3 regions of the Parabacteroides sp. AF14-59 genome follow, and region 3 is predicted to be linked to each of the others. Evidence: riboswitches for the same ligand, from Rfam matches in the RefSeq annotation. Region 3 holds a riboswitch; each other region holds the start of a gene.
The links. Region 3 has a riboswitch for cobalamin ahead of DWW23_RS22315 (porin family protein). Riboswitches for the same ligand answer to the same signal wherever they lie in the genome.
Positions count from the first base shown of each region.

Region 1: another riboswitch for cobalamin. It lies ahead of DWW23_RS16190 (cysteine-rich CWC family protein); the one in region 3 lies ahead of DWW23_RS22315 (porin family protein).
Region 2: another riboswitch for cobalamin. It lies ahead of DWW23_RS16110 (TonB-dependent siderophore receptor); the one in region 3 lies ahead of DWW23_RS22315 (porin family protein).

Region 1 covers NZ_QUHH01000015.1:37,501-42,594, forward strand. The annotation lists gene DWW23_RS16175 (acyl-CoA carboxylase subunit beta) at 1-39, opposite strand, end outside; gene DWW23_RS16180 (biotin/lipoyl-containing protein) at 41-562, opposite strand; gene accC (acetyl-CoA carboxylase biotin carboxylase subunit) at 599-2,113, opposite strand; gene DWW23_RS16190 (cysteine-rich CWC family protein) at 2,115-2,330, opposite strand; cobalamin riboswitch at 2,389-2,671, opposite strand; gene DWW23_RS16195 (anaerobic ribonucleoside triphosphate reductase) at 2,959-5,094, shown strand, end outside.
Region 2 covers NZ_QUHH01000015.1:21,828-26,921, reverse strand. The annotation lists gene atpD (F0F1 ATP synthase subunit beta) at 1-503, opposite strand, end outside; gene DWW23_RS16115 (threonine/serine exporter ThrE family protein) at 875-2,209, opposite strand; cobalamin riboswitch at 2,258-2,540, opposite strand; cobalamin riboswitch at 2,654-2,850, shown strand; gene DWW23_RS16110 (TonB-dependent siderophore receptor) at 2,883-4,883, shown strand; gene DWW23_RS16105 (YncE family protein) at 4,901-5,094, shown strand, end outside.
Region 3 covers NZ_QUHH01000028.1:54,419-59,512, reverse strand. The annotation lists gene DWW23_RS22325 (RagB/SusD family nutrient uptake outer membrane protein) at 1-191, shown strand, start outside; gene DWW23_RS22320 (right-handed parallel beta-helix repeat-containing protein) at 296-1,774, shown strand; cobalamin riboswitch at 1,822-2,089, shown strand; gene DWW23_RS22315 (porin family protein) at 2,355-2,948, shown strand; gene priA (primosomal protein N') at 3,018-5,094, shown strand, end outside.

The DNA.
Region 1 (5,094 bases), on a different contig from region 3:
CAGTTCTTCAAAGGTCTTATACAACTGTTCCTTTCCCATTTTATTCTTCTTTATCTGTTATTACGTCCAGCGACAGAAGAACCTGGTTGCTTGCTACCGAATCTCCTTCTTTGACCAATACCTCACGTACCGTACAGGCTGAACTTACCTTATAATTACTCTGCATTTTCATCGCCTCTATCACGATGACGATATCACCGGCTTCCAGACGGTCGCCTTTCTCCACCAACACCTTCACGACTTTTCCGGGCATAGGAGAAACGATCTTGTTATCCTGCCGTTCTTCGCTGCTCTTACGCATACGCAGATATTTCATCTGTGTATCGACAATATCGACGGCATAAGACAGGAAATGTGTATTCACCGTATAACTTTTGCCTCCTTCTCCCCGGATCAGTTCGGCATTATACGAATTACCGTTGTGCAAAATAGAGCAGGCACCGTTCTCGGCCATCATAATATCGACTTCATAAGGGACACCGTCTATCGTCAACTGCACCTTATTCCCTTCCTTGCTGACCAGCGATACATCCGCCACTCTTTTTCCTATATGTATTTCCATAATGAATAATTTTCTAATATGCTAATGAACCAATTATTAAATGCGCAAGACGCCTTTCTGAAGACCGAACTCACGCCAGCGGCTGATAGGACGGTTATCCGACGCCAACCCCGACTTGTTTTCCTCCAGGTTGATCAGATAATCGATATAGGCAGCGATCATAGCCACATTCTCGGTTTCCGTACCACTCTCACTTACCGGATGCTGTAATTGTTCCGCATTTTTCGCAATAAAAGAAGTATCATATTTCCCCTGTACAAAATCAGTCGTATCCATGATCCGGCGCAGATAGCTGATATTGGTTTTCAATCCGGTGATCTTGTATTCGTGCAGTACACGCCGCATACGTTCGATTGCATACTGGCGGTTGGTCGCCCATACGATCAGTTTGCCGATCATCGGGTCGTAATAAACCGGTATCTCATATCCTTCGTACACATAACTGTCCACACGGACACCGATACCGTTCGGTTCCGTCAGTTGCCTGATCACACCGGGAGACGGCATAAATCCGGCTTCGGTATCTTCCGCACAGATACGGCATTCGATAGCATGGCCACGCTGGGCTATCTCTTCCTGACGGATATGGAGCGGCTCATCGTTAGCCACCCGGATCTGTTCTTTTACCAGGTCGACACCCAATACTTCTTCCGTGATAGGATGCTCCACCTGTAGGCGGGTATTCATTTCCAGGAAATAAAAATTCCGATGTTTGTCCACCAGAAATTCGATGGTACCTGCACCGGAATAATGAACGGCCTTTGCCGCAGCAACAGCTTTCTCTCCCATATCTTTCCGCAATTCAGCCGTAATAAACGGTGACGGGCTTTCTTCTACGATCTTCTGGTTACGCCGTTGTACCGAACATTCACGTTCGCAGAGATGGATCACGTTCCCGTGATTATCGCCCAGAATCTGAAATTCGATATGATGGGGCTCTTCCACAAACTTCTCCAGATAAACAGTATCGTCTCCAAAAGAAGAAAGAGATTCCGAACGGGCGGAATTATAGGCTTCCACCACCTCTTCCTCTTTATAAATAAGCCGCATCCCTTTTCCACCGCCGCCCATCGATGCTTTCAGCATCACAGGAAAACCGATCTCCTTACAAACCCGAACTGCTTCTTCCGCACTCTGCAACGGCTGCTGTGTTCCGGGAACTACCGGTACGCCGGCTTCGATCATACGTTTGCGGGCAGAGATCTTATCTCCCATCGCTTCCATCGTTTCAGGAGCCGGGCCGATAAAAATGATCCCTTCTTCCTTACATCTCCGGGCAAAAGCGGCATTCTCCGAAAGAAAGCCATAACCGGGGTGAACAGCATCTGCCTTATGAAGTTTGGCTGCCTGAATAATTTTTTCAATATCCAGATAACTCCCTTTGGAGGCCGCAGGGCCTATCAGGCAAGCTTCATCGGCATAAAGCACGTGCCGGGCGGCCCGGTCGGCTTCCGAAAATACAGCCACAGACTGTATTCCCATCTCCCGGCAGGAGCGCATCACACGCACCGCGATCTCACCACGATTTGCGATCAATATTTTCCGTATCATATCAATGCTTTAAATGTTTATAGCGGGGATTCACCTCGCAGGCATAGAAATATTTCTTTATCTCATTCAAACAGGAATTGCATAAGCATCCCGGATAATGCATCTTTACATAAGCAAGCTGGAGCTCATCCAATTTCACAGGTGCACAATGACAGGCAGAGATATCGTCTACCCGGCATACAAAGGAGACCCCACAACGCGGACAATCTTTCTCCATAATCTGATAATTTTTGAAATAAACAATCTTTTCGAACCCGTATCCTAACCCACGAGGACATGAGCCTTTAATGAATGGCAGGTCTTCTGACTGACTCCCATTCTGAAGCCTTCCCGACGGAAAGTTGATAGTTGACATGTGACAGTTGACAGATAAATACGGACAGAAAAACTGTCTACTGTCAACTTTCCACTGTCAACTGAATCGTCAGTGGCATTAGTTGTTTTCAGAATGTTGAACGGAGCTTCACAGCAGCGGGACTGTCCGGGATTTACACCCGATTCCCTTTTAATCTGTATCACCCGACCAGATAATACAGAACCGATTCGGCGGCAAATGTAGAGAAAATATTACACATTTTACTCCAAATTGTGCATATTTTTTATTGGGACACATAAGAGGCTGATAATGCAATGGTTAGAAGAGAGCTCACACTCAACTATCCTTTTTGGAAAACATTTTCAACACAGAAAATCTAAAAGTTTTCCACTTTTCTTTATTTCATATCTAACAATCAGTAGATTGACATAATTTAACTCGTTAAAAGTTTTCCAAAAAGAACACCATATACAGTTTAAGTATACCTTTGTTGGAGTAAAAACAACATAAATATATTATCAATTTTATCATGATACAAACAGTTATCAAACGGGATGGACGTATCGTCGGATTTAATGAGGAGAAGATAGTAACAGCGATACGAAAAGCCATGCTGCATACAGAAAATGGGGAGGATTTGCAGCTGATCCGCCAGATTACGGATCATATTTCATTCAAAGGAGAACCGCAAATGACAGTCGAAGCGATACAGGATGCAGTCGAACTGGAACTAATGAACAGTAGCCGTAAGGACGTTGCACAGAAATATATCGCTTACCGTAACCAGCGCAGTGTTGCCCGTAAAGCTAAAACACGCGATATGTTCCTGGAGATTATCAACATCAAATCGAACGATATCACGCGCGAAAATGCCAATATGAATGCAGATACTCCTGCAGGCATGATGATGAAATTCTCCAGTGAAACCACCAAACCGTTCGTCGACGATTACCTGTTGAGTGAAGAGGTAAAAGAGGCCGTTGCAAACAACTACCTGCACATTCATGATAAAGATTATTACCCGACCAAGAGCCTGACATGCGTTCAGCATCCGCTGGACCGCATCCTTAAATATGGATTCTCTGCCGGACATGGCGAATCACGCCCGGCAAAACGCATCGAGACAGCCAGCATCCTGGGCTGCATCTCCCTGGAAACAGCTCAGAACGAAATGCACGGCGGACAGGCTATCCCCGCTTTCGACTTCTATCTGGCTCCTTACGTACGTAACAGCTTTATTGAAGAGATCAAGAACCTGGAAGACCTGAACGGCGTGGATTACTCACATCTGTATAATAAAGAACTGGACGACTATGTAACGCGTCCGCTGGATGGCCTGAGCGGTGACAAACGGATCATACAGCATGCTATTAATAAAACTGTCAGCCGTGTCCATCAGTCGATGGAAGCTTTCATTCACAATATGAACACCATTCATTCACGCGGTGGCAACCAGGTGGTGTTCAGCTCTATCAACTACGGTACGGATACTTCAGCCGAAGGGCGTTGCATCATTCGTGAGATATTGAAAAGTACTTATCGTGGTGTCGGCAACGGCGAAACGGCTATCTTCCCGATCCAGATATGGAAAAAGAAACGTGGCGTCAGCTATCTGCCGGAAGACCGCAACTATGACTTGTACGAACTGGCATGCAAAGTGACTGCCCGCCGTTTCTTCCCGAACTTCCTGAACCTGGATGCTACATTCAACCAGCATGAAGACTGGAAAGCGGACGACCCACAACGCTATATGTATGAGGTAGCAACAATGGGATGCCGTACCCGCGTATTCGAGAATCGCTTTGGACCGAAGACTTCTATCGGACGCGGAAACATTTCTTTCTCGACTATCAACATCGTACGCCTGGCTATCGAATGTATGGATATCGAAGATAAAGAACTCCGCACCGCACGCTTCTTTGCCAAGCTGGACGAAATGCTGGAAATTACTGCACGCCAGTTGCATGAGCGTATGGAATTCCAGAAAACAGCTTATGCCAAACAGTTCCCGTTGCTGATGACTTCACTTTGGCTGGGTAGCGAAAAGTTAAAACCGACAGATACGATCGCTCCGGTTATCAACCAGGGAACACTGGGTATCGGATTCATCGGACTGGCTGAATGTCTGGTTGCCCTGACCGGCAAACATCATGGCGAAGACGCGGCTTCACAGGAGCTAGGTCTGAAAATTATCACTTATATGCGCGACCGCGTAAATCAGTTCTCGGAACGATATCAGCATAATTACAGTGTGCTGGCAACTCCGGCCGAAGGTCTTTCCGGCAAATTCACGGCACGCGACCGCAAGAAATTCGGTATATTACCCGGCATAACCGACCGTGAGTATTATACCAACTCCAACCATGTTCCGGTATATTACAAATGCAGTGCCCGTCATAAAGCAGAAGTAGAAGCTCCTTACCACGCATTAACAGGTGGCGGTCATATCTTCTATGTCGAAATAGACGGCGATGCAACCCACAACCCGGAAGTGATCATGAAAGTGGTCGACATGATGGACAAATATAATATCGGATACGGCTCGGTAAACCATAACCGTAACCGTTGCCTGGAATGCGGCTATGAAAATGCAGATGCTCACATGGAAGAATGTCCGAAGTGCGGCAGCAAGCATTTGGATAAGTTGCAGCGCATCACCGGTTAC
Region 2 (5,094 bases), on a different contig from region 3:
ATAAGAACTGTCTTACCTACGCCGGCACCACCGAAAAGTCCGATTTTACCACCCTTGGAATAAGGTTCCAGCAGATCGATCACTTTAATACCTGTGTAAAGGACGTCCTTACTGGTTGTTAAATCCTCAAACTTCGGTGGTTCACGATGGATGGGAAGAGCTCCTTTACGATCCAGTTCTTCCATCCCGTCGATCGAATCACCGGTCACATTCATCAAACGCCCTTTTACCTGGTCACCAACAGGCATGGTAATGGGCGAACCGCATGATACGGCTTTCATTCCTCGCTGCAGTCCGTCCGTCGTGTCCATAGCCACTGTACGGACTGTGTTTTCCCCAATATGCTGCTGTACTTCAACAATCAGCACTTTTCCATTGGGGCGGGTTATCTCCATTGCATCGTGGATGCGTGGTAACACGATTTTCTCTTCTTTTTCATTATCGAAGTGAATATCCACTACCGGACCGATAACCTGCGAAACATAACCTTTTGTTTCTCCCATACAATTCTTTTTCTCCTCGTCTAATTATTTTTCAACGCTGCAATATTACGAAAACAACCCGCCGGAAACCCGAAGATATTACTTTTTTGGCTTTTTTGCACTTAGTTAAACTTTAAACTAATTTGTGTTGTGTTTTGAAATGAACCAACCATTTTGAAATATGGAACAATTCGGAGTGGTAAAGGCCCTTCCTATTTGTCAATAATGGGTTATTTTAGGGCTGAATGCAAAGTGAAGGAGAAATCGTTGTAGTGTTTCCCTTTGTTAAAAAAACAGTTTATTATAATCGTTTCTATATTAATATATGTAAGAGGCTACCTCAAAATTGTATGGGGTAGCCTCTTATTTTTTATATTAGGAATAATAAATTTTTACCATTCAAGGAATTTTCCACGTTGCCGGCGTTTCTCCAATTCTTCTTGTAGATGTCGCTGCCGGTCCTTGGCTATATATTGACGGGCAAAGATATTAGGAACAGCAACACCTAACGATATACAGAGAATGATAAGGGCGGAATTGATACCGTTGAAGAAGGCGTTCGTTACCTCACCGATCACTCCATGCAGATTGATAAATGCTAATAAAGAGCGGTACATCAGGACGCCCGGGATCATGGGAATAACAGACGGGATCGTTAATACGTGATTAGGCACATGAAACCAGTGGACTGCTTTCACTGCGAGCACGCTGACAACGAAACTACCCATAAACGAACCGATCACAGGACCGTAACCCAGTTCGAAGTTTACAAAGTTGCGGGTACATACGGCAATGATACCTCCAACGGCAACAACCCATAACAGACGGCGCTGAATATTGAAGATCATAGAGAATCCGATAGCGGCGATAGCTGCAGCGATCGCATACACATAATACGGATCATGCGGAACCATACTTAACTCACTGAACTTATGGTCGATCGCAACGTCGTTCATGACAAGTATGCGCAATGCGAATGCAATACCGAACGTCATCGCAACTACCATCATAGCCGTGTTGGCGGCACGTGTCATCCCGACGAGCAGATGGTTATCGAGCATATCGTCTACGAAGTTGATCAAAGGTACTCCCGGTACAATGAACAGGGCACAGGCGAGTAGCGGATGATAAGGCGTCTCGGACAATCCCGAGAAGGAAGAAAGATACGCAGTGCAGGTCGCGGCAAAAGCGGCGAGTGCTATACTCATATATACATTTAATCCGGCTTCTATGCATCGGGCACGTATCCTGAAACCAATGAATGCACAAATGGAAGCAAACAGAAAGGCGATCCAGTCGGAACCGAACAATTTACAGAAACCGCCACAGGCGAATCCTGCACCGATAGCTACGATATAAGGTGTATAATTCCGGGGCTTTTTGGCTATCTTTTCCAATTCCTCTTCATATTTGTCCAATGAATAGTCCTCTTCGATAGCACACCATGAAAGATCGCTGATCTGCGAGATCGCGGTCATGTTGATACCATGTTTCTCACATTTCTGGAATTTGGAAAACGAATTTCTTTCATCACTTACATTGACCATGATCATCGTCCACCGGATATCGATGTGTAATTTCTCTTCCGGAATACCCATAAAAGCTGCTACTCGTTTCATGTTCCGTTCAATACGGTTGGTATCGGCAGCACTTTCCATCAATAATTTGCCTGTACGCAGCAAAAGGTCCAGTTTACGTCGTAATAACAATACTTCCTTGTCTGTCATCTTTTTGTTTAATTCTAAAATGTTACATCCTTATCCTAACCCACGAGGATATGAGTCTCAACGAACGGCAGGTCTTCTGACTGACTCCTATCCTAAAAGCCTTCCCGACGGAATAGTTGACAGTTGACAGATAACAGTTGACAGATAAAATACGGACAGAAAAACTGTCATTTGTCAACTTTCCACTGTCAACTGAATCGTCAGTGGCAAAAGTAGTATTAGGCTGTTAACGGAGCTTCACAGCAGCGGGACTGTCCGGGATTTACACCCGGTTCCCTTTTAATCCGTATTCCCGAACGGGAGCTACGAAACCAATTCGGGCGCAAAGGTACTGATTTTTTCATTACATTCATCTGTTCCCTTTTATTTGTGTATTCAGATTCGTAATATTTGAAAGTGACCGGTCTGGTAGTTGAGATTACCGATATATTTCGTACTTTTGCCATCGGATTATGGTGTAACGGTTTAGTTTTCGCTATCCGTTAGTAAAAGGGAATCCGGTGCAAGTCCGGAACTGTACCCGTAGCTGTAAGTTCTGTAACCCCGGCAATCTTGTTGCCACTGGGAATTTATGATTCCTGGGAAGGCGGCCGGTCATGGGAGAACAAGTCAGAAAACCTGCCATTATTTTATATGCGATACCTCGGGTATAGGTGTTGATAGACCTGGATATATGCGAATATTATATGTTAAAATGATTGTATGCCTGCCAGGCATATTTTTGTGCGTACCTACTATGTACGCACAAACAATTGATACGACAGCTTATCACCAGCTTTCCGGTGTTGAGGTGGTGGAAAAGGCACGTCCTTCCACAACCCGTGAAGCAACTCCTCTGCAAATAATGGACCGTTCCGGAATTGAACGCCTGGGAATACAGGATCTTTCGGAAGCAGTGAAACGTTTCTCCGGTGCAACAGTGAAGGATTACGGTGGGATAGGGGGATTGAAGACGGTTTCCGTGCGTAGCCTTGGGGCACAACATACGGCTGTCAGCTACGATGGAGTAACGATCACGGATGCCCAGAGCGGACAGGTGGATATCAGCCGCTTCTCACTGGACAATGTGGAGATGGTTTCACTTTCGATCGGGCAATCAGATGATATTTTCCAGACAGCACGGATGTATGCGTCGGCAGGGGCGTTGAGTGTGAAGACACGTAGACCTGTATTTGATGGAAAACCGATGAATCTTCAGGCGAAAGTGAAAGGAGGTTCTTTTGGTTTGTTCAACCCGATGGTTCGTTATGAACAGAAGATAAGTAACCGCTTTTCCGCTTCTTTGCATGCCGACTGGCTAAGTGCAAAAGGGGAATACCCTTTTACTTTGGTAAACGGAAATGTTGTAACCGAAGAAAAAAGGAAGAACAGCGATATCCAGGCACTTCGTCTGGAAGGAAATCTGTATGGAGACCTGGGTAAGGCCGGAACATTGACCGGTAAAGTCTATTATTACGATTCAGAACGCGGACTCCCCGGTTCGGTGATATTGTATAGCAACAGTAACCGGGAACGCTTGTGGAACAATAATTTCTTTACCCAGTTGCAGTATTCCAACAAACTAACGGACAATTTATCTTTGCAGGCACATGCCAAGTATAATTATTCTTTCAGCAAGTACCGTGATGTAAGTAATAAATACTCAGGAGGTAAGCAAGAAGATTTGAATACCCAGGAAGAGTATTACGGTTCGGTAGGCGTACTTTATTCACCCTGGAAGAACTTCTCGACTTCTCTTACGACTGATTTAGCCCATAATATGCTGGATAATAACTTTATGAATGCACCGCAACCCAAGCGTTTGACTTCACTGTCAGTGTTATCCGCCCAATATAAGAACTCGATGTTTACAGCAACAGCCAGCTTACTGGGTACTTATATGACCGACAAAGTAAAGGCTGGCGATAAACCGGCCGACCGTAAACGTTTGTCTCCTGCGGTTAGCGTATCGTTGAGGCCTTTTCCCGATAATGCCTTTCGTGTACGTGCCTCTTACAAAGATATTTTCCGTGTCCCGACTTTCACTGATCTATATTATCTCCGTATGGGAAATACGAACCTGCAGCCGGAAAAGGCTACACAATATAATCTGGGGCTGACCTGGAGCGGAGAAGCAGGGAATCTCTTTCGTTATCTGAGTCTTTCGGCCGATGGTTATTATAATAAGGTGAAGGACAAGATTGTTGCTATTCCGACGATGTATATATGGAAGATGATGAATATGGGAGAAGTCGATATCAAAGGTTTGGATGTGAATTTCTCATCTGAAACCTCTCTGCCGGCAAAGATGACCTTACTCCTCTCTGCCACATATAGTTTTCAGAAAGCAATCGATATAACTGATCCTGATGCAAAAAATTACAAGGATCAGATACCATATACTCCGAAACATTCGGGAAATGCATCGTTGACCTTGGAGAATCCGTGGGTCAACGTCTCTTATAGCTTGACTGCGGCGGGTGACAGATATGCTTTGCCTCAAAACATAGAAAGCAACCTTATTGCCGGATATGTAGAACAGGGAATATCTCTTAACCGTGAGTTTGTGGTAAAAAAATGTAAGTTGCGTTTGCAGGGAGAAGTGATTAACCTGGGTGACAAAACATATGATATTATTCAATACTATCCGATGCCGGGTCGTTCCTGGCGTTTGAGTGTGAGTATAGTTTATTAATGATAAATAAATAAGTGATGAAAAAGAAAAATTTACTGTATGTATCTGCACTTTGTGCTTGTATGTCTTTCTCCTTTATTGGGTGTAGTGATGATGATGATAAACAGGAAATCCCATCTCTTCCGGAACAGATTTCTTTGAATGGAGTCTATGTGTTGAATAGTGGAAACAAAGGGAATAATAACTCTTCGTTGTCATTTTATGATTTCGA
Region 3 (5,094 bases):
TCAGAAGATGGAAGATCGCTGATCAGACGATGGATATTTATGGGGTAAAAATAGAAAAGAAAGGGAATGATTTGATTTACACTCGTCAACTCGTCGATCAGCGGACCTGGAATGACAGAATGTATTTATATCCTATTTCGAATGCTGAATTATTTAAAAATACACTATTGAATCAAAATCCGGATTGGTAAAATGATAAGTTTAGGGATGTATTAAAGTCCTGTTATCAGGGTTCCTTAACATGGACTTTTTACATCCCCTTTTGAATATTGGTTAACAAATAAATTAATTAGAGATGAAAATATGCACTTTGCTTTTGGCTTTATTGCTATGTGCCTGTAGTCCTGTTTCGCGGACATTTTATATGGATAGTCTGACGGGTGATGATAGCAACACAGGAAATTCACCTTCAACCGCCTGGAAGAGTTTGAAAAAACTGAATGAACAGATGTTCGAACCGGGTGACCGTATCTTGTTCAAATCGGGTACGGAATACATAGGACAGTTTGAACCGAAAGGTAGTGGTAGTAAAGAAATGCCTGTCATTGTCAGTAGTTATGAAGAAGGCAAAAAGCCCGTTTTACATGGTAACGGGCTCAAGCAACACACAGTGTTGCTTGAAGGTCTCGAATATTGGGAGGTTAATAATCTGGAGATAACAAATAAAGGGGAAAAACCGGATCCGGGCAGAAACGGAGTGATTATTTACGCCTGGGATAAAGGAGATGTTCACCATATCCATTTAAAGAACCTGACTGTTCATGATGTGAACGGTAGTTGTATTAAGAATGAAGGAGCAGGAAACGGTATTTACTGGCATAACGGTGGAGAAGAAGTACCGACCCGTTTTGTCGATTTACTGATTGAGAACTGCCATATCTATCGTTGTCATCGAAATGGCATTACCGGAAATGGAAATTCAGGTCGTGATAAATGGTTCCCGAGTTTGAATGTCGTTATCCGGGGGAATCTGATCGAACAAGTTCCGGGGGATGGGATTGTCCCGATCGCTTGTGATGGTGCATTGGTCGAACATAATGTGGTGAGGGACAGTCCTGATCTGTTAAGGATTGAAGATGCCGCAGCCGGGATATGGCCGTGGAGTTGTGATAATACAATTATCCAGTTCAACGAAGTAAGCGGTCAGTTTGCCAAGTGGGATGCACAAGGATTCGATTCGGATTACAACTGTCGTAATACGCTTATCCAGTATAACTTCAGCCACGATAATGCCGGAGGTTTTGTGATGGTTTGTAATGAAGGTAACTCTTTGGGAGAGCCGTATAATATAGGTACAGAAAATACGATTATCCGCCACAATGTAAGTATTAATGACGGTTTGCGTCCGTATCCGACTCGTCCGGGTTGGTTCTCTCCGGTAATCCATATTTCCGGACCGGCTAAACAGACGGCTATTGAGGATAACGTAATCGTTATCATGAAAAAGCCTTCTCCCGATATAGATCGTTCAGTGCTCGTGATGGATAACTGGGGTGGTCCCTGGGCGGAGAATACGGTTTTCAAGCGGAATATCTTCTATATCATGAACGATGAACTGCAATATAAGTTTGTGACAGGTAATAGCATTAATACCAAATTTGAAGGTAACACTTATTATGGCAATTTTATCGACAGGCCTGAAGATTCTTCCGCTGTTGAAAAAGAATTAGATTTACTATCCAGCTTTCCATTCCATAAGGAGTTTCCCGAATATTTGCGGGAGAAAGTGTTGGATCGATTGAAACAAAGCACCGATCAGGCTAAAATAGAATAGTCTCTAACGAAAATAGGCATTCGTTGTGATAATCCGAAAAAACTCTCTATATTTGCGGCATGCATTGTTCCTGGCCTGTATTCGCAGGAAAGGATTAAAAGGGAATCGGGTGAAAATCCCGGACAGTCCCGCTGCTGTAAGCTTCATAACGGATAAGGCAACACTCATGCCACTGACGAAGGAGTTGACAGATAACAGTGGACAGTGGACAGTTTAACTGTCAATTGTCAACTATCAACTGTCAACTGACAAAAGTTGGGAAGGCGCCCGATCCGGAAGTAAGTCAGAAGACCTGCAAGGCATATTATTTCGACGGCTTCGAGGAAAGGCCGGAAGAGAACAAAAGGCAATTCTGCCTCTATATTCTTACTCCCGTTCATCCTGTCGTTGTCCTGGTGTATTTGTTTTTAATTATTTTGCCATAATAATTAGGAAAAGAGGCATGGATCGGTTTGCGGGATGAGCTCCGTGTCCGGTGCATGCTTTTCTTTTTAATGAATGAACAGTAAGGCTGGAATACTTGTTTATTATTGGAAAAGTATGTTTATTTGCAAACAGTAATTAATTAACAACAGGCAATATGAAAAAGGTTACAGGTTTAGTTTTGATTATTTTGATGGCATTCATAGCCGTACCGGCCAAGTCCCAGCTGAAGTTTGGGGTGAAAGGCGGTTTAAACATATCGTCCGTTCATCTGAATTCCGATATACTGAAAGCGGATAACGTGACAGGTTTCCAGATCGGTCCGATGATCGAAACAACGATTCCTCTGGTCGGAATAGGATTGGATGCAGCGATCCTTTATTCACAGAAAGGAGTAGATATGAAAGCGGAAGGATCGGCCTCTTCAACAAGTATGAAAACAGATTATCTCGATATACCGGTAAATCTGAAATGGAAATTCGGTATTCCTCTTGTCAAAGCCTATCTTTCTGCCGGTCCGTATGTCGGTTTCCGTGTAGGAGGGGATAAAATATGGGATGTTTTAGGAGATCAGATAAAAGCGAAAAACTTTAGTGCAGGCCTTAACTTCGGTGTAGGTGCGGAACTGATCAGTCATTTGCAGATCGGTGTAAATTACGGTTTGGGACTAACCGATAACTATAGTTCTGAGAAATTCGACCTGAATGCCAAGAACCGCGGATGGTCTATTACAGCTGCCATTTTGTTTTGATAACAGACATAAGATATGAAGGGCCGGGCTTTAACAGTCCGGCCTTTTTTGTTACTTTTGGCATCGTAAATGAAATATGCAGATGTCATACTACCCCTGCCGCTGGAAAATAGCTATACTTATAGCATTCCTGCGGACCTGGAGGCTGCCGTAACTCCCGGTTGCCGGGTCATTGTTCATTTCGGTAAGAAACGTTATTACACAGCGATTGTCATGGATGTGCATGAACGTAGGCCGAATACGGATTTTGAAACAAAAGAGATCTATGCCTTGCTGGATGCAAGTCCCGTGTTGCGCAGGCCGCAACTTCGTTTCTGGAAATGGATAGCCTCTTATTATTTGTGTAAACTGGGAGATGTTTATAAAGCAGCCTTACCTTCCGGGTTAAAACTGGAAAGTGAAACGGCTGTGACTTATAATGCTGATTTTGAGGCAGACGGTCCTTTGCGCCCCAATGAACAAGCAGTACTGGATGCCTTCAAAGGTGTACTCAAATTAACTGTATCGGAACTGGAGAAAAGAACCGGATTGCGTAATGTTGTACCGGTTGTGGCTTCTTTGATGGCTCGTGGAGCTGTTGAAGTCAGCGAAGAAATGAAACGAGGGTTTGTTCCGAAAATGCAGACATTTATCCGGTTGTCGCAGGAATATGCTACTGAGGAACGTTTACAGGAGGTTTTTGCCGATTTTAAGCGGGCAAAAAAACAGGAACTTTTGCTGGTTTGTTTTCTCGATTTAAGTCATGCTTTAAACCCTGCTCTGAGTAAGGAGGTTTCAAGAAAAGAATTGCTGGAGCACAGTGGCTGTTCATCTGCTATATTGGAAGGTTTGCTGAAACGAGGAGTCCTGGAGAGTTATGAGAAAGAAGTCGGACGTTTGCAAGTCCCGGTATGCCGGTTGCAGTCGCTTAGTTTGCTAAGTCCGGCACAGGAAAAAGCCTATAACGAGATACATGATACTTTTACTTCCAAAGAGGTTTGTTTGCTTCATGGAGTTACTTCGAGCGGAAAGACTGAAATCTATGTCCGTCTGATCGATGAGGTGTTGAAGATGGGCCGGCAAGTTTTGTATATGCTTCCGGAGATCGCTATAACGACCCAGATCACGGAGCGGTTGGCTAAGTTGTTCGGAGACAAGTTGCTGGTATATCATTCCAAATTTTCCGACAATGAACGTGTGGAGGTTTGGAATAAGCTGCTTCATGGGGGAGAACCGATGGTCGTACTGGGAGTACGTTCCTCTCTTTTTCTTCCGTTCAAGGACCTGGGGCTGATCATTGTGGATGAGGAACATGAGAATACCTATAAACAACAAGACCCGGCACCACGTTACCATGCCCGTAATGCTGCTATCGTATTGGCGGGGATGCACGGGGCAAAGACATTGTTGGGGTCTGCGACCCCTTCGATCGACTCTTATTTCAATGCAACGACCGGTAAATATGGATTGGTAGAACTGACTTCCCGTTTCGGTGATTGCCTGATGCCGGAGATCATAACTGCCGATATAAAAGAACTGAAGCGTAAAAAGATCATGAAAGATACGCTTTTCTCTCCTTTGCTGGTTGAAAAGGTAAATGCGGCGCTTGCTCGTGGCGAACAGGCTATCCTGTTCCAGAACCGGCGTGGGTTCGCTCCGATGATCGAATGTAAGAGTTGCGGCTGGGTCCCTCATTGTGTGAATTGTGATGTCAGCCTGACCTATCATAAATACCATAATCAACTGGTCTGCCATTATTGCGGATATACTATTCAGTTACCGCCGCATTGTCCGGAATGTCAGAGTGCTGAGTTAAAAATGATGGGATTCGGTACGGAAAAGGTGGAGGAGGAGATCGCTTCTTTATTTCCGGCGGCAAAAGTCGAGCGGCTGGATTTCGACACAGCCCGTACCCGTACGGCTTACGAGCGTATTATATCGGATTTTGAGAAAGGGAAGACGCAGATACTGATCGGGACGCAAATGTTGTCCAAAGGGTTGGACTTTGGAAATGTGAGTGTAGTAGGTATTCTGAATGCCGATAACCTGATGAATTACCCAGATTTCCGGGCTCACGAACGCGCTTTCCAGCTGATGGTACAGGTGAGCGGGCGTGCCGGCAGGAGAGATAAACGCGGTACGGTTGTTTTACAGACTTCCCAGCCGG